4 regions of the Streptomyces citrinus genome follow, and region 2 is predicted to be linked to each of the others. Evidence: riboswitches for the same ligand, from Rfam matches in the RefSeq annotation. Region 2 holds a riboswitch; each other region holds the start of a gene.

Region 1 (4,460 bases), 4.9 Mb from region 2:
CGGGTCCAGCACAGCGGGCAGCCATGCGGCAAGGAGGCCACATTGGGCGGCGAACAGACACGCTCGGACGCGTTCGACGTGATCGTGGAGATCCCGCAGGGGTCCAGGAACAAGTACGAGATGGACCACGAGCTCGGCCGGATCCGGCTCGACCGGATGCTCTTCACCTCGACCCAGTACCCCGCGGACTACGGCTACGTCGACGGCACCCTCGGCGGTGACGGCGACCCCCTGGACGCGCTCGTGCTGACCGGCGACGCGACGTTCCCCGGCTGCACCATCGAGTGCCGGGCCATCGGCATGTTCGTGATGAGCGACGAGAAGGGCCCGGACGAGAAGATCCTGTGCGTGCCCGCGCACGACCCGCGGCACGCCACGGTCCAGGACATCGAGGACATCCCCGAGTTCGACCGTCTGGAGATCACGCACTTCTTCGAGGTGTACAAGGACCTGGAACCCGGCAAGTCGGTGGAGGGCTCGCACTGGGAGGGCCGCGAGAAGGCGTACGAGGAGATCAGGCGGGCGCGCGAGCGCCGGACCTGATCCCGCCACGCAACGGCTGGCCTCACGGGGCGGCGCGGTCGACCAGCTCTCCCACCGCCGCGTCCACCAGCCGGTAGCGCACCACGCGCCCGGCCTTCTCCCCCGCCACGACCCCGGCCGCCCGCAGCAGCCGCAGCGCCTGGGAGACGGCCGCGCCGTTCATCCCGGAGGCCACCGCCAGATCGGACACGGCCAGCGGGCCGACCCGGCGCAGCGCGAGCAGCAGGGCGAGCCGGTGCGGGTCGGCGAGGAGCGAGAACCGCTCGGCCCACTCCCGCACCCGCTCGACGTCCCCGATGGCCTCGACGGCGTCGCAGACCCGGTGGCCGTCGATGGTGCGGTGATCGGCCCGCTCGGCCGGAACGAGATGCATGGCCGGATTCTCTCAACAGCCGCGTCACCCGCCACCACCCGGTACGCGATGTGATCTTTCATACCTGCACAGGTGTGCAGCTATGCAGTCACGCACCAACGCCCCTAAGGTGAACGGGCCGTGGTGCTCGGGAAGACCGGTGACAACCCCTCAGGGGCCAAGTCCGGAGCGGCCCTCGCCACTGTGATCGGGTTCCGGACCGCAGGTCCGGAGCGCCCCGCACCAGCACGCCACTGGTGGCCGCGAGGCCGCTGGGAAGGCAGGAGCGACGGCGCACGCCCGTAAGCCAGGAGACCGGCCACGGCATCTCACGAAGTGATCCACGAGGTGCTGGAGCGTGATCGACGTATGACCCTGCCCGCAAACTCTCCTGTGCGGCCCGCCGAACCGGACTCCGCCTTCCGGTGGCGGCGCGAGGACACCCTGCGCACCGCCGGTCTGATGGCGGTGATCCTGGCCCTGCACGTCGTCGCGTTCGGCGTGCTGTTCCTGCTGGTCGTCCCCAACCACTACGAAGTCGACAACAAGGCCTTCGGCATCGGCCTGGGCATCACCGCGTACACCCTCGGCATGCGGCACGCCTTCGACGCCGACCACATCGCCGCGATCGACAACACCACCCGCAAGCTGATGGCCGACGGCAAGCGCCCGGTCTCGGTCGGCTTCTGGTTCGCGCTCGGCCACTCCAGCGTGGTCGTCCTGCTGGCCGCGCTGATCGCCGGCGGCACCGCGCTCGCCGGCACGCTGACCAGTGACGACTCCCGCACCCACCAGGTGCTCGGGGTCCTCGGCACGACCTTCTCCGGCTCGTTCCTGTACCTCATCGCCGCGCTGAACCTCGTCGCCCTGCTGGGCATCCTCAAGGTGTTCCGGTCGATGCGCGCGGGCTCGTACGACGAGAAGGAGCTCGAACAGCACCTGGATTCCCGGGGGTTCATGAACCGCGTCCTCGGCCGCTTCACCAAGTCCATCACCCGCCCCGGGCAGATGTACCCGCTCGGCTTCCTGTTCGGCCTCGGCTTCGACACGGCGACCGAGGTGACGCTGATGGTGATGGCGGGCAGCGGCGCGGCGGCCGGGCTGCCCTGGTACGCGATCCTGTGCCTGCCGCTGCTCTTCGCCGCGGGAATGAGCCTGTTCGACACGCTCGACGGCACGTTCATGAACTTCGCGTACCAGTGGGCGTTCTCCAACCCGGTGCGCAAGGTGTTCTACAACCTCACCATCACCGGTCTGTCCATCGCGGTCGCGTTCTTCATCGGCACGATCGAACTCGTCGGCGTGCTGCACGACAAGCTCGATCTGTCGGACGCGGTGACCGGCTGGATCGCCGGGCTCGATCTCGACAACGTCGGGTACGTCATCGTCGGCCTGTTCGTCGTGGTGTGGGCGGTGGCGATCGTCTACTGGCGGCTGGCGAAGGTCGAGCAGCGCTGGTCGGCGCGCCTGGCCGACAGCGCGTAGACCGGCCGCCGTGCGGTGACGTGGACGCGTCGCATAGCGTGCACGTCACCACGCCTTTCCCGCACGGAGGACCGTCGATGAGCGCCGCCCGCCTGCCCCTCGAGGGCATCACCGTCGTCAGCCTGGAGCAGGCGGTGGCGGCGCCGTTCGCGACCCGCCAGCTCGCCGACCTCGGAGCGCGGGTCATCAAGGTGGAACGGCCGGGCGTGGGCGACTTCGCGCGTGGCTACGACGAGACGGTGCACGGGCAGTCCAGCCACTTCGTGTGGCTGAACCGCTCCAAGGAATCGGTGACGCTCGACGTCAAGACACCGGGCGGCCGCGAGGTACTGGCCCGCCTGCTCGCCGGGGCCGACGTCTTCGTGCAGAACCTCGCGCCGGGTGCGGCGGCCCGACTCGGCCTGTCCGCAACGGAGTTGGCGAGCCTGCACCCCTCGCTCGTGGTCTGCGACATCTCGGGCTACGGCGCCGACGGGCCGTGGGCGGACCGCAAGGCGTACGACCTGCTGGTGCAGTGCGAGACGGGCGTCGTGTCGGTGACGGGCACGCCCGAGGCCCCGGCCAAGGTGGGCATCGCGATCGCCGACATCGCGGCCGGCATGTACGCGTTCACGGGCATCCTCACCGCGCTCTACGAGCGGCGGGCGACGGGCACGGCACGCGCGGTGGAGGTCTCCCTCTTCGAGGCGCTCGCGGAGTGGATGGGCTATCCCGCGTACTACACCGCGTACTCGGGCGGCCAGCCGCAGCGGGTCGGCGCCGCGCACGCGACCATCGCGCCGTACGGGCCCTATGACGCGGCGGACGGGAAGACCGTCCTCCTCGCGATCCAGAACGAGCGCGAATGGGCTGCGTTCTGCGCGGAGTTCCTGGGGGACGCGTCGCTCGCCGCGGACCCGCGCTTCCACCGCAACTCGGCCCGCGTCGCCCGGCGCGCCGAGCTCGACGCGATCGTCGCCGCCCGTTTCGCGGAACTCGACGCGGCCGCGGCCGTCGCCCTCCTCGAGCGCGCGAAGGTCGCGAACGCCCGCCTCAACACGGTGGCCGACTTCGTCGCGCATCCGGTCCTGTCCGGCCGCGACCGCTGGCGCGAGGTGGCGACGCCGGGCGGCCCGGTCCGCGCGCTGCTGCCGCCGGCGACCCTCGCGGGCGTGGAGCCCCGGATGGAGGCGGTCCCGTCGGTGGGCGAGCACACCGAGGCCGTCCTGAAGGACCTGGGCTACGAGGCGGCCACGATCGCTGAGCTGCGGGACGCGGGCGCCGTATAGGGCGTGGGCTCCGGCCGGCTCGGGACCGTCGGCGGCGCGCTCCGGGCCGCCCGTGGCCGACGAGGGACGTTCGGCCCCCCACTAGGGCCCCTCGGCCCCACCCGCACACGGCTCGCCCACTGCGATCCTGCTGAACAGAGCCTCCCGTGCCCACGCTCTCCCGCCGCGGCGCATGGTCGAGGCAGTCGGGCCCGTCGGTCGTGGGAGGGGGAGCCTCGAACGACGGGCCCGGCCACGGGGTCGGGACGGGGATCGGGCCGCGCCGCGACAACTCGCGCGCAAAACACCTCAATCGGAGCGATAAAGTATCGCGTCAACCCTCACGCGCCCGATCACCCAGGAGTACCTACGTGACCGTAGCCATCGACTCGTCCGAGGCAGCCGTCCCGTCCGACGAGAACGCCGGGGACACGCCCGTCGCGGAGCCCACGCCCGCGGCCGACGTTCCGGAGGCGCGTCAGTCCGAGACGGACGAGAACTTCTGGCAGCCCCCCACGGAAGCCGCGCCCGAGGTCTCCCCCGAGGCCCCCGAGGCCCCCGAGACTTCCCTGGACGACGAGGACGAAGCCGAGGCCGACGGCGAGCCGGACGACGCCTCCGCCGAAGTGCCGGAGGCCGTCGCCCGGGACGCCCGCGAGTTCGGCGTCTACGCCCGCACCGGCGGCTGGACCTTCGCCCTGAAGGTGGCCCGCAGCGTGCGCCCCGGCGGGCAGGGCGCCGACGAGACGACCAAGGTCTCGGCGCGCCGGTTCGCCGCGCTGGCCGGCTGCTCGGCCGACCGCGTCATGCGCTTCTACAAGGCGTGGGACAGG
Region 2 (4,460 bases):
CTTGGCCTCGGGGGAGTCGAAGGGCACGCGCAGCTTGAAGAAGACGTCCTGGAGGCCCATCGCCCCGAGGCCGACCGGGCGCCACTTCCCGTTGGAGCGGCCCGCCTGCTCGGTCGGGTAGAAGTTGATGTCGACGACCCGGTCGAGGAACGTGACGGCCGTGCGGACGGTCTCGTCGAGGCGCTCCCAGTCGATGTCGTGGCGCTCCACGTCGACGAAGGCGCCGAGGTTCACCGAGCCCAGGTTGCAGACCGCGGTCTCCCCGTCGTCCGTGACCTCCAGGATCTCGGTGCACAGGTTCGAGGAGTGGACCGTGTGGCCCGGCTCCGCGGTCTGGTTCGCCGTGCGGTTCGCCGCGTCCTTGAAGGTCATCCAGCCGTTGCCGGTCTGGGCGAGGGTGCGCATCATGCGGCCGTACAGGTCCCGGGCAGGGATGGTCTTCCGGGCCTTGCCCTCGGCCTCGGCCCGCCGGTACGCGGCGTCGAAGTCGGCGCCCCACAGGTCGACGAGGTTCGGCACGTCGGCGGGGGAGAACAGGGACCAGTCGCCGCCCTCGGCGACCCGGCGCATGAACTCGTCCGGGATCCAGTGGGCCAGGTTGAGGTTGTGGGTGCGGCGCGCGTCCTCACCGGTGTTGTCGCGCAGCTCGAGGAACTCCTCGATGTCCGCGTGCCACGTCTCCAGGTAGACGGCGGCGGCGCCCTTGCGGCGGCCGCCCTGGTTCACGGCGGCGACCGACGCGTCGAGGGTCTTGAGGAACGGGACGATCCCGTTGGAGTGCCCGTTCGTGCCGCGGATCAGCGAACCGCGGCTGCGGATGCGGGAGTACGCGAGACCGATGCCGCCGGCGTGCTTCGAGAGGCGGGCCACCTGGTGGTACCGGTCGTAGATCGAGTCCAGCTCGTCCAGCGGCGAGTCGAGCAGGTAGCAGCTCGACATCTGCGGGTGGCGGGTCCCGGAGTTGAACAGCGTGGGGGAGGAGGGCAGGTAGTCGAGGCGGCTCATCAGGCCGTACAGGGCCGCCACTTCGTCCCGCGCCCGCGCGCTGTCGTCCTCGGCGAGGCCCGCGGCGACCCGGAGCATGAAGTGCTGCGGCGTCTCGATCACGGAGCGCGTGATCGGGTGGCGCAGCAGGTAGCGGCTGTGCAGGGTGCGCAGCCCGAAGTAGCCGAAGCGGTCGTCGCCCGCGGTGTCGATCAGCGCGTCGAGCCGGGCGGCGTGGACGCGGACGAACTCGGCGGTGCGGTCCGCGATCAGGCCCTCGCGGTGGCCGACCGCGACCGACTCGGTGAACGAGGTGACGCCCTGCGAGGCGGCCTCGGCGGCGATGGAGAGCGTGAGCAGGCGCGCGGCGAGCCGGGAGTAGGCCGGGTCCTCGGAGATGAGCCCGGCGGCCGCCTCGGTGGCGAGTTCCCGCAGCTCGGTCTCGTCGGCCCCGGCGGAGCGGCCGCGCAGCGCGGCGGCGGCGACCCGGCCGGGGTCGGTGTCGGGGAGGTCGGCGGTCAGCTCGGTCAGCGTGCGCAGCAGCGCGGTGCCGGGGGCATCCGCCTCGGCCACGACTGAGGCAGGATCAGCGGGCGCGATGGTCACGTGGGGGCTCTCCCTCGCTCGGCTCGGGGCCTTACGGGGGAGGAGTGGCTCGGGCGCGCACGCACGGCGGCACCGTCGTCACCGGCCCGATCCGCGAGGCCCGACGTCGTCGACGCCCCAGCCGGACGGCTCGGGCGTACCGTCGACAGGTCCTCGGACTCACGCAGGCGCTTTGTGCGCCTCCGTTCACCGTTGCGGGACAGTTCCGGAATTGCACCGGATTCCCCTGTGGCGACAGCGAGAGCGAGCATACATGTTGTGCCGGGTCGCTGCGGCAGGCCCACATCTTGTGTCGGCCCGCCGCATGCGGCGGTGCTTACACGGTGCCCGGCCGCTTCAGGAGCGCGTCCACGAAGTCCTCCGTGAAGTTGCGCGGTCCGGTGCCGAGGGCGATCCGGCCGCGGTGCCGCGTGCGCGCGTTCACCAGCGGCGACTCGACGTAGTACTCGCGGGGGTAGTCGGCGTCGTAGGGGATGAACACGGTCTTGCCGCGGGTGAGTTCGGAGGCGCACTCGACGACGACCGTGCCCTCGGCGGCGGTGACGAACGACTCGTCCGCGCAGACGCCGACGGCCAGCGGGTCGTGCAGCGGGCAGCCCTCGTCGGCGCGGTAGGCGTTCAGGTAGAAGCTCATCAGGCGGGCGGTGAGCGCCATGTCCTGGCCCGCCTCCTCCAGGATCTCCAGCTCCTTGGCGCCGAACCGCCAGCCGTGCGTCGCGTCGAGCCCGACCATCGTGTAGCGGATGCCCGAGGACACGACGAGGTCGACGGCGTCCGGGTCGGCCCACGCGTTGAACTCGGCGACCGGCGTGATGTTGCCGGGCACCTCGGCGGCGCCGCCCATGAAGACGAGGTGCTTCACGCGCCGGGCGAAGCCGGGGTCCTCGCTGAGCGCGAGCGCCACATTGGTGAGCGGCCCCGTGGCGCACACGGTGAGCTCACCCTCGTACGCGCGCGAGAGGCGCAGCAGCGCCTGCGTGGAGGATTCGGTCTGCTCGGGCGCGGTCGAGTCGGGAAGGACCTCGGTGCCCAGCCCGGCGGCGCCGTGGAACTCGCCGGCCGCCGAGTACGGCAGCCGGGTGAGCGGGCGTCCGGCGCCGCGGTGCACCGGCACGCCGCCGTCGATGCCGAAGGCGCGGGCGAGGGCGCGGCCGTTGCGGAACGTCTGCTCGGAGGGGACGTTGCCGCCGACGGTCGTGTACGCCTTGAGGTCCCACAGGCCCGTGCCGAGGAGGTACTGGAGCGCGACGGCGTCGTCGATGCCGGGGTCGCTGTCGAGGACGATGGGGGCGGGCATGGGGGGCTCCTTCAGTGATCGCGGTCAGGGGACACCGTAACGGGACAAGCCCCTCCGGACCGGAGGGGCTTGTCCCGTTACGGTGCTGCGGTTCAGTGGCCGGCGTCGACTCCCACGGCGGGCAGCTCCACCTTGACGCCCTTGTCACCGGCGTCGGCCGTGTAGTCCGCGGGCGACGTCTCGTCGATGCCCTCGGGGGCCTTGGCGGCCTTCAGTACGAAGGTCAGCACGACGGTCACGATCACGTTCAGGACGAACGCGGTCAGGCCGATGTAGCCGATCTCGCCGATGCCCGGGATCTCCTTGGCGGAGCCGCCGAAGTGGTTCTGCGTCGGCGAGGCGACCCCGTACGCGGCGAGCGTGCCGTACACCATGCCGACCGCCCAGCCGGCGAGCAGCGCCCACCGGTGGAACCAGCGGGTGAACAGACCGCCGACCAGCGCCGGCATGGTCTGGAGGATCCAGATGCCGCCGAGCAGCTGGAAGTTGATGGCGACGGTCTTGTCCATGGTCAGGACGAAGGCGAGCGCGCCCACCTTCACCAGGAGCGAGACCAGCTTGGAGACCTTGGTCTCCTGCTCGGGCGTCGCGTCCGGCTTGAGGAAGTCCTTGTAGATGTTGCGGGTGAAGAGGTTCGCGGCCGCGATGGACATGATGGCCGCAGGTACGAGCGCGCCGATGCCGATCGCCGCGAACGCGACGCCCGTGAACCAGTCGGGGAACATGTCCTCGAACAGCTGCGGGATGGCCAACTGCCCGTTCTGGACCTTGACCCCGGCCGCGATCGCCATGAACCCGAGCAGCGCGAGCAGCCCCAGCATGAGCGAGTACAGCGGCAGGATCGTGGTGTTGCGGCGGATGACCTCGCGGCTCTTGGACGACAGCGTCGCCGTGATCGAGTGCGGGTACATGAACAGCGCGAGCGCCGAGCCGAGCGCGAGCGTCGCGTACGTCCAGGTCCCTGCCGAGCCGGGCGCGAGCGCCCCGACGGGCTTGTCGGTCGCGGGGTTGATCTGCGAGAACTTCTCGTTCGCCGCGGCGAAGATGTCGTCGAAGCCGCCCAGCTTGATCGGGATGTAGATGATGGCGACCGCGATGACGATGTAGATCAGCGTGTCCTTGACGAACGCGATCAGCGCGGGGGCCCGCAGACCCGAGGAGTACGTGTACGCGGCGAGCACGCCGAAGGCGATCAGCAGCGGCAGGTCCTTGACGAACCAGTTGGTGTTCTCGCCGCCGCCGACCCCGAGGACGTCCAAGACGGCCTGGATGCCGACCAGTTGGAGTGCGATGTAGGGCATCGTCGCGAGGATGCCGGTGACGGCGACCGCGAGTGAGAGGCCCTTGGAGCCGAAGCGTCCGCGCACGAAGTCGGACGTCGTCACGTACCCGTGCTTGTGCGAGACCGACCACAGGCGTGGCAGGAACGTGAAGATCAGCGGGTAGACGAGGATCGTGTACGGCACCGCGAAGAAGCCGGAGGCGCCGGCCGCGTAGATCGCCGCCGGGACGGCCACGAAGGTGTACGCGGTGTAGAGGTCGCCGCCGAGCAGGAACCAGGTGATCCAGGTGC
Region 3 (4,460 bases), 2.4 Mb from region 2:
GCTGGTGCTGCCGCCGGAAACGGTGCGCGACCTCACGCTGGAGCAGATCCAGGCCGTGGTCGGCTATCTCAACGGCACGCGCGGCTCCCTCGACCTCACCGTCGATCTGCGGCCGGTCCTCGCCCACCTCGACGATCTCGCGCAGACGTACTTCGGTGACCTCGTGGCCGGGGTGCAGCGCAGCCCGGAGCCGGACTTCGAGCGGTTCACCGCCGATCTGTCGGACGCCCTGCGGGAGTTGTCCGCGGGGCGGGCCCCCGAGGGGATACCGGCGCTCCCGCTCACCGAGGAGCAGGCCGACCGGGTCGCGGACGCGCTGCTGTCCGCGGTCGCGGAGAACGAGCGCGGGGCGCTGCGACCCGAGGTGGAGACGGCGCTGGCCGACGGGGACGTCGCGACCGCGCTGGCCGCCGTGGCGCCCGCCGCCCTGTCGGAGCACACGCGGGGCGCGGTCGCCCAGCTCCGGCAGCTCGTGGACGACGGCACCTGGGACCTGGGCGCGGCGCTGCGGGAGTCGGGCAACGACCTCGACACGCTGCACGACGTGCGTCCGTACACGGCGGTCGGGCTCGGTCTGGTCGAGGGACTCGCGGCCGCGCTGCTCGTGGCGTCCCTCGCCGTGCTGTGGTGGGCCGGATCGCCGCAGCCCGGACGGCGGTTGACGCGGCTCGGCGTGCCGCTCGTCGCAGGTGGTCTCCTCACGCTGCTGGCCGTGGGCGCGGCGCGGCTGTCGGCCGACGGGCGCCTGGTCGACCCGCCCGCCTCGTGGCCGCCGAGCCTGGCCCGGCTGGTCGACGACGTGCAGGGCACCGCCGTCGACCGGCTCACCGCCACCGCGGTCGTCGCGGCGCTGGTGCCCGTCGCCGTCGGGGTGCTGCTGGTGGCGGCGGGGCTGCGGCTGCGCGCGGAGCGGGCGCGGACGGCGCCGTCGCGGCGATTCCTCGGGGCGGGGCTGGGCGCGGCCGCCGTGGCGGTGGCCGGGATGGTCGCGCTGCCGCCGCTGATCAGTCCCGGTGGGCCGCGCGTGTGCCAGGGCAGCGCCAAGCTGTGCGACCGGCGCTACGACGAGGTGGCGTACCTGACCTCGCACAACGCCATGTCGACGACGGTCGACCGGTTCATCGGGCCGCTCCAGGACCCGGGGATCACCGCGCAGTTGGACGACGGGGTGCGGGCCCTCCAGATCGACACGTACCGGTGGGAGCGGCCCGACGAGATCGCCGGGCGGCTCTCCGACTCGGATTTCACCCCCGCGCAGCAGGCCCTGGTCAGGTCGGCGGTCAACGCGATCAACCCGCCGCGCGACGGGCTGTGGCTGTGCCACGCGGTGTGCCGGGCCGGGGCGGTCGAGCTGGTGGCGGCGCTGCGCGGGATCGGTGACTGGATGCGGGCCCATCCCACCGATGTGGTCACGTTCATCGTGCAGGACGCGATCAGTGGTGAGGACACCGCGAAGGCGTTCGCCGAGGCCGGTCTCGACGATCTGGTCCACACGCCCGACCCGGATCCCGCACGGCCCTGGCCGACGCTCGGCGACATGATCGACAGCGGTCGCCGGCTCGTCGTCTTCGCCGAACAGGCCGACGGCCCCGCTCCCTGGTACCGGAACTTCTACCGGTACGGCATGGAGACCCCGTTCGCCTTCCGCTCCCCCGGCGACATGAACTGCGTGGCGCACCGCGGCGGCGACGACAAGCGGCTCTTCCTGCTGAACCACTTCATCACGATCGACGGCGGCAGCCGCCTGGACGCCGGTACGGTCAACACCCGCAGGTTCGTGCTCGACCGGGCCCGCCGCTGCGAGCGCGAACGCGGCCGACCGGTGACCTTCGTCGCCGTCGACTACGCGACGATCGGCGACGCGCGGGGTGCGGTGGCCGTGCTCAACGCGGAGCGCCGGACACCGGCCCCCTAGGGCCTGCCCGGCCGATCGTGTCGTGGACGCGGGGTCCGGCACGCCGGCGCAGCAGGGCACGGGCCACCCGAGCCGCGACCTGATCCGCCGGGCAGGCCCTGGGTCCGCTCGGCCCGAGACGTCCGGCCTGTGATAATTTCGCCGAGCCAGTCGTACCTTTGTGCGTTCAACGACGCACACGGGTCAGGGAATCCGGTGGGAACCCGGAACTGACGCGCAGCGGTGAGGGTGACGGGCGGAGCAACTGCCACTGGGCCACCGGCCCGGGAAGGCGCTTCGCGCGGACGACCCCGAGTCCGAAGACCTGCTGGCAGCCTCCGGCGGCGACCAGCGGGCGGGGGTGAACCGTAGGCCGGCTCCGCGTATGAGCCCTGGACGCTAAGGACTCCCCGTGCCCCTCGCACGTCAACTCCGCCTTGCCGCGCCCCTGTTGGCGGGAACCCTGCTGCTGCTCACCGGATGCGCGACAGCGGAACCGGCCGACGGCGCGCCGGACGGCGACGCACGCGCCGTGACGCTCGACAACTGCGGTACGAAGGTCCGCGTCGCCCACGCGCCGCGCCGGGCCGTCGCCCTCGATCAGGGGTCGGCCGAGATCATGCTGTCCCTCGGACTCGCGGACCGGATGGTGGGCACGGCCACCTGGACCGATCCGGTCCTCAAGGGCCTGGCGAAGGCGAACGCGAAGGTGCCGCGTCTGGCCGACCGCTACCCGTCCTTCGAGAAGGTCCTCGACACCGAACCGGACTTCGCCGCGGCCTCCTTCACGTACACCCTCGGCAAGGGCGGTGTGGCCCCGCGCGAGGAGTTCGAGAAGCTCGGCGTGCCCACCTACCTCTCCCCCACCGACTGCGCGGACAAGGACAACAGTGGCGACGGCGACGGGGTGCGCACCGAGGCCCTCACCCTGGACACCGTGTACGGGGAGATACGTGACCTCGCGCGCGTCTTCGGCGTCGAGGAACGCGGCGAGAAGTTGATCACCGGTCTGAAGTCCCGTGTCGGCGCGGCCACTTCGGGGCTCGACGCGAGCGGCGTGGACGTCCTGTACTGGTTCGCCAACTCCGACTCGCCCTATATGGCGGGGTGTTGCGGCGCGCCCGGCGTCATCACGAAGGAACTCGGCCTGCGCAACGTGTTCGACGACACGCGCGAGGAGTGGCCGCAGATCAACTGGGAGACGGTCGCCGACCGCGACCCCGACGTCCTCGTCATCGGCGATCTGACGCGCCGCTCGCAGTCCGCCGAGTCGGCCGCGCAGAAGATCCGGTTCCTGGAGTCCGACCCGGTCACCAAGAACATGACGGCCGTACGGAAGAAGCGGTACGTGCTGCTCAGCGGGCAGGACATGAATCCCACGATCCGGACCGTGGACGGCGTGGAGAAGGTGGCGGCGGCGCTGCGCACGTACGGCCTCACCAGGTGAGCGTCCTGCGGCCGGGACTCTACGGGGCCGCGGGCCTCGCCGCGCTGTGCGCCTCCGTCGCCGTGGCCATCACCATCGGGCCCGCGCACATCGAGGTCGCCGACGTGTGGGCCGCGGTCGGGGCACGGCTCGGCTGGGGCACCTCCGATCTCTCGCCGATCCGCGACGGCATCGTGTGGAACCTGCGGCTGCCGCGCACGCTGCTCGCGGCCGTGTGCGGCGCGGGCCTCGCGGTGTGCGGCACGGTGCTCCAGGCGCTGCTGCGCAATCCGCTCGCCGACCCGTTCGTGCTCGGGGTGTCGTCCGGAGCGTCGACCGGCGCCGTGCTCGTCGTGGTGCTCGGGGTGGGCGGGGGCGCCCTGTCCGTGTCGGGCGGCGCGTTCGCGGGCGCGGTCTGCTCGTTCGCGCTCGTCCTGCTGCTCAGCCACAGCCTCGGCGGCAGCACGGACCGGGTGGTGCTGTGCGGGGTGGCCGCGATGCAGCTCTTCTCCGCGCTGACGTCGTTCGTGGTGCTGACGGCGGCCGACGCGGAGACGACGCGCGGCGTCCTGTTCTGGCTGCTCGGCTCGCTCGGCGGCGTCGGCTGGACCGAGGTGTGGCTCTGCCTCGCGGTCCTCGTCGTCGCCCTCGCGGTCTGTCTCGGGTACGGGCGCACGCTCGACGCGTTCGCGTTCGGCCCGGAGGCGGCGGCGGCGCTCGGCGTCCATGTCGCCCGCACCCGCCTGGTCCTGCTGTGTGTGACGGCCCTGTTGACGGCGGCCCTGGTGAGCGCGGCGGGCGCCATCGGCTTCGTCGGTCTGGTGCTGCCGCACGCGGCCCGCGCCCTGGTGGGTCCCGGGCACACCCGGCTGCTGCCGGTGACGGCGCTGGCCGGGGCGGTGTTCCTGGTGTGGGTGGACACGGCGGCCCGCACGGTCCTCGAACCCCAGGAGGTTCCGGTGGGGGTGGTGACGTCCTTGATCGGCGTGCCCGCGTTCGTGCTCGTCCTCTACCGCGGCAGGGCCGTGCGGTGACTGTCTCCGGGAAGGGGCTGAGCGCGGAGCGCGTGTCCTGGTCGCCCGGCGGGGCGCTCGTCCTCGACGGGGTGAGCCTCGCCCCGCGCCCCGGCACCGTCACCGG
Region 4 (4,460 bases), 3.0 Mb from region 2:
CTCCGTCGCGGCGGGCGACGCCGTGTCGGTGCCGCCGCCCGCGACCTGCTCGCCGCACCCCGTCCTCGGGTAGCCGGAGATGGCGCACAGCAGCGCGTTGCTGTCGTAGCGCAGCGGCTTCGCGACCAAGGCGAGCGCGTCGGCCGTCGTCGCGTCCTCGTCGACCCGCGCGCACGCGGTGCGCGGCTTCGGCGGCGTCTCGCCGCCCGGCGCGTCCGCGACCGTGCCGAAGTCGATGACGAGCGCGACCCGCTTGGCGCCGTCCTTCGCCGGGGTGCCGGCGCAGATGGTGTCGAAGCCGGTGGCGCCGCGCGGCTGCGTGGCGTCCTTCGAGTCCGCGCTCACCGCGAACCGGAACCCCTGCACGGCGCCGTCCGACGGCGTCGTCTGCGAGGGGCCCATGGTCGCGTACGTCCACGCACCGCCGTCCCGCTCCCAGAACGACCAGTACCGGTACCCGGCGGCCTGCGCCGGGGCGACGGCGGCGCCGAGCAGGACCGCGAGCGCGCCGAGGACGGCGAGCACGGGGCCGAGAGCGCGGACGCGGGTCACGGCTGCTGCTTCTTGCGGCCGCTCAGCATGAAGCCGACGCCGACGGCGGCGACGAACATGACGCCGACGATCCACCAGGTGCCGAGCCCGCCGCCGTCGTTGCTGTCGTCGTCCTTCTTCTTGTCGCTGTCGGACGAGGAGGACGCGGCGGAGGCCGGCTCCGGGCCGGTCTTGTTCAGGGCGCTCACCAGGTCGCTGCCGCCGAAGTCGCGCGGGTCGTTGCCGGTCGCGTGCGCCGCGAAGATCAGCTGGGCGTAGGCGGCCGGGCCCGACTGCTTCGCCCAGGCCCCGGCGTTCTTCTCCAGCCAGGCGTACGGGTCCTTCGTGTACTTGATGCCCTCGGCCGCGGCGACCGAGGTGATCGCGTCGGCGGTGTTCCCGTAGTCGGGCTGGTCCTCGGCGCCGGCCAGCTGCGACGTCAGGTACAGGTGGGTGGAGAGCTGGTTCTGGAGGTAGACGGCGCCGTTGTGGGCGAGGCCGTCCGCGTCCGTGCCCTTGGTGCTCGCGCAGGTGTACGCGTCCGGGGCGTCGCCCTTGTTGGGCGCGAAGCCGGTGCCGAGCGCGCCGAGGACACCGGCGGCGGTGGCGTCCGCGTTCGCCGCGAGCTTGCCCTTCTTGTCGGGCTGGTAGGCGAGGGCGCCGCCGTTCTTGCCGTCGGAGCAGGGCAGGGCGAGCGCGGCGAGGGCGTCGAGCGGGGTCTTGCCGGAAGCGGCCTTCACGTCCGCGGGCTTCTCCCCGGCGGCGGCCAGCGCGCCGATGGCGACCGAGGTGGAGTTCCCGTCGCTGGCGCCGCCCGGGTTGTAGCCCCAGCCGCCGTCCTTGTTCTGGTTCTTCTTCAGCCACGCGACGCCCTTGTCGACCTGGGCGTCGTGGCCGCCGACCGCGGCGAGGGCCTGCACGGCGGCGGCGGTGCTGTTGCTGTCGACCGGCGTCTTCGCGTCGCACGCCGCGGACGGGTCGGCGCGGAACGCGGCGAAACCGCCGTCCGCGCACTGCTGCCCGGTCAGCCAGTCCACGGCCTTCTTCGCCGGGTGCACGCCCACGGTGTCCTGCGCCACGAACGCCAGGGACTGGCGCCAGACACCGTCGTACGTGGGGTCGGTGCTGCCGTACAGGCCGCTCGGCACGACGACCTTCGGGGAGGGGGAGGCGCTGTCCGCGGCGGCGGCCGGGGCCACGGCGGCGCCGATCACGACGGTCGCGGCGACGAGCGCGGCGCTACGGCGAATGTTCATGGTGGGGCGGGTGCCTCTCCCTGCGGGGAGCCGGGCGGCACGGCACGCGGGGGCACCGGGCGGCTCCGGCTCCGTATGCCTCGACGGTCCTGAGCCGATCATGGGCGCGGGTGAGGCAGTCCGACTGTGACGGTTGCGGGTCAGCGCCGGACTTCCACCGGCTTCCCCTCATGCGCGCTTGATGACGACCCGGCCCACTGTACCGGCCGGGCCGCTCCGGGGTGCTGGGGGACCGCCCCGGCACCCCGGGGCCCGGGGCGCCGCCGCGGACCCCGCCGCCCGGTCGCCGCAGGGGCCCGCTCCGCGCCGCGCGGGATTCAGCGGACGTCGACCGGGCCGTCGTCACCCCCGGTGCGCGGCCGGCCGAGGTACTGCTCGATCGCGGCGCCGGGCACGGGTGCCGCGTCGCTCGGTCCGCCCAGGTTCTTGCGGACCGAGTCGAGGATCGTCAGGCCCTGGCCGACCAGACCGGCCGCGATCTCGCCGAGCCCGTCCGCCCCGTTCAGCACGTTCACGTTCGCCCCGGCGAGCCCCGCCGACGCCTCCTTCACGATCTGCGGGAGCTGATCGATGAGCATCCGGTCGAGCGCGACCCGGTCGTACGACGCGGCCGCCTCCGCCTGGATCTTCATCCGCTCGGCCTCGGCCAGGGCGAGGACCCGGATCCGCTCGGCGTCGGCCTGCGCCGGCTTCACGATCTCGGCGATGAGCTGCTTCTCGCGCAACTCGGCCTGCCGCAGCGCCAGTTCGGTCTGGGCGGCGAGCACCTCCTGCTGCGCGTTGGCGAGCGCCAGCGGTCCCGCCTGCTCGGCCTGCGCCTTGGCCCGGTCGACCTCGGCGCTGTACTCGGCCTGCACGATCGCCGTCTGCCGCGCGTACTCGGCCTGCTTGCGGGCCGCCGCCTGCTCCGCCTCCGCGGAGGCCTGCGTGGCCTGCGCCTGGGCGATCTGCGCCTGCCGCTGGATGGCGGCCTTGTGCGGCCGCGACATGGCCTCGATGTACCCGGTGTTGCCGTCGTCGATGGACTGGATCTGCAACGAGTCGACGTGCAGCCCGATCTTCGCCATCTCGGCCTTCGACGTGTCGAGGACCTCCGTCGCGAGCTTCTGCCGCTCGGTGACGATCTCCTCGACGGTCATCGAGCCGATGATGGACCGCAGATGACCGGCGAAGATCCGCCCGGTCAGAACCGACATCTGGTCCTGGTCGGAGAGGAACCGCTGGCCGGCGTTGATGATGGACTCCGGGTCGTTGCCCACCTTGAAGGCGATGACCGCCCGCACGGTGAGGGCGATGCCCTGCCGGGTCACGCACTTCTCGACGACCTCCGCCTCGCTCATCGCGAGCGACAGGAAGCGGGTCTTGCGGAACACGGGCAGCACGAACTTCCCGTGCCCGGTGACGACGCGGAAGGGCGCTCCCCCAAGTCCCCGCCTGCCGCCCGAGATCAGCATCGCCTCGTCGGGTGCGGGAACGCGATATCCGAACATCCTTGACGTCTCCTTAGCGGGCGCCGTCGTCGTCACCGGCGAGCAGGGGATCGGTCCAGGGCATCACGACGACCTGCCGGGTCCCGCGGGACTCGATCACGAGCACGGTCGTGCCGCGCGCCAGGGGTTCGTCGGAGTACGCGAGAAACGTCTCGGTACCGCCTCTGACCTGGACCAGAACCTCACCCGGACCCCCGGCCCCGCGGGTGCCGAGGATCAGCTTCCCCGTGCAGCCGACCACAGCCTCGTCCGGCGCCATCGGCGGCCGCCCCCTTGTTGTCCCAGCTCATGCGAGCTCTTGAGGAGCCAGACCATACGCCCGAGCCCAGGCCCGTTCCATCCAGCGGCGGCAAAGATCCTCCGTACGCGTCACGGCACCGCGACGTACGTCACCGGGTCGCTCCCCGGCACCGCCTCGGCCCGCCCCAGCTTCACCAGCCGGCGCAGATGCGCCTCGGCCTCGGAGACCGCGATGTTGCGTGACCCGTACGGGATCTCGGCCCACGGGCGGTTCCACTCCATGTGCTCGGCGAGCTGCCACGGCGTGAGCGGTGCCGCGAGGAGTCCGAGCAGGCCGGTCAGCCGCTCCTCGTGGTGGTCGAGCAACTCCCGTACGCGGGCGGGCGCGTCGGTGAAGGCGTGCTGGTGGGCGGGGAGCACCTCGGCGGGCGCGAGGCGGCCGACGCCCTCCAGGGAGGCGAGGTAGTCGCCCAGCGGGTCGGTGACCGTCGCGTCGTCCGGGTCCTCGTACAGGCCGATGTGCGGGGTGATGCCGGGCAGCACGTGGTCGCCGCTGAACAGGCGTCCGTTGCCCGGGAGACGCGCCGGGTGCTCCTCCTCCAGGTGGAGGCAGACATGGCCGGGGGTGTGGCCCGGCGTCCAGATCGCGCGCAGCCTGCGGCCGGGCAGGTCGAGGAGGTCGCCGGGGGTGATGGCGCGGTCCGGCAACGCCGGGTCGAGGCCGGGCAGGCGGCGCGGGCGGCCCCCGTCGCGGGCGGCGATCAGCGGGGCCAGATGCTCCTCGGGCGCACCGGCGGCGGCCAGCTTCGCCGCCATGTACGCGTACCAGCGGGCCGGGGGGTTCTCGCGGGTGCGCCGCACCACCGCCGCGTCCGCCTCGTGCATCGCGATCCACGCGCCGGACGCCTCGCGCACCTTGGCCGACAGGCCGTGGTGGTCCGGG

The links. Region 2 has a riboswitch for cobalamin ahead of V2W30_RS26345 (ribonucleoside-diphosphate reductase subunit alpha). Riboswitches for the same ligand answer to the same signal wherever they lie in the genome.
Region 1: it holds a riboswitch for cobalamin, as region 2 does, so the genes downstream of both, V2W30_RS03520 (HoxN/HupN/NixA family nickel/cobalt transporter) here and V2W30_RS26345 (ribonucleoside-diphosphate reductase subunit alpha) in region 2, are expected to answer to the same signal.
Region 3: it holds a riboswitch for cobalamin, as region 2 does, so the genes downstream of both, V2W30_RS36955 (ABC transporter substrate-binding protein) here and V2W30_RS26345 (ribonucleoside-diphosphate reductase subunit alpha) in region 2, are expected to answer to the same signal.
Region 4: it holds a riboswitch for cobalamin, as region 2 does, so the genes downstream of both, V2W30_RS12165 (prenyltransferase/squalene oxidase repeat-containing protein) here and V2W30_RS26345 (ribonucleoside-diphosphate reductase subunit alpha) in region 2, are expected to answer to the same signal.

The regions. Positions count from the first base shown of each region.
Region 1 covers NZ_CP146022.1:716,968-721,427, forward strand. Annotated here, with positions in the region: gene V2W30_RS03510 (inorganic diphosphatase) at 121-543, shown strand; gene V2W30_RS03515 (metalloregulator ArsR/SmtB family transcription factor) at 566-916, opposite strand; cobalamin riboswitch at 1,021-1,233, shown strand; gene V2W30_RS03520 (HoxN/HupN/NixA family nickel/cobalt transporter) at 1,265-2,380, shown strand; gene V2W30_RS03525 (CaiB/BaiF CoA-transferase family protein) at 2,458-3,648, shown strand; gene V2W30_RS03530 (hypothetical protein) at 3,999-4,460, shown strand, end outside.
Region 2 covers NZ_CP146022.1:5,640,854-5,645,313, forward strand. Annotated here, with positions in the region: gene V2W30_RS26345 (ribonucleoside-diphosphate reductase subunit alpha) at 1-1,590, opposite strand, end outside; cobalamin riboswitch at 1,718-1,847, opposite strand; gene V2W30_RS26350 (nucleoside hydrolase) at 1,907-2,887, opposite strand; gene mctP (monocarboxylate uptake permease MctP) at 2,980-4,460, opposite strand, start outside.
Region 3 covers NZ_CP146022.1:8,043,008-8,047,467, reverse strand. Annotated here, with positions in the region: gene V2W30_RS36960 (hypothetical protein) at 1-1,915, shown strand, start outside; cobalamin riboswitch at 2,046-2,241, shown strand; gene V2W30_RS36955 (ABC transporter substrate-binding protein) at 2,307-3,341, shown strand; gene V2W30_RS36950 (FecCD family ABC transporter permease) at 3,338-4,354, shown strand; partial or broken gene V2W30_RS36945 (ABC transporter ATP-binding protein) at 4,351-4,460, shown strand, end outside.
Region 4 covers NZ_CP146022.1:2,601,349-2,605,808, reverse strand. Annotated here, with positions in the region: gene V2W30_RS12170 (SCO2322 family protein) at 1-552, opposite strand, end outside; gene V2W30_RS12165 (prenyltransferase/squalene oxidase repeat-containing protein) at 549-1,787, opposite strand; adenosylcobalamin-variant (AdoCbl-variant) riboswitch at 1,893-1,966, opposite strand; gene V2W30_RS12160 (flotillin family protein) at 2,105-3,277, opposite strand; gene V2W30_RS12155 (hypothetical protein) at 3,291-3,536, opposite strand; gene V2W30_RS12150 (MBL fold metallo-hydrolase) at 3,647-4,460, opposite strand, start outside.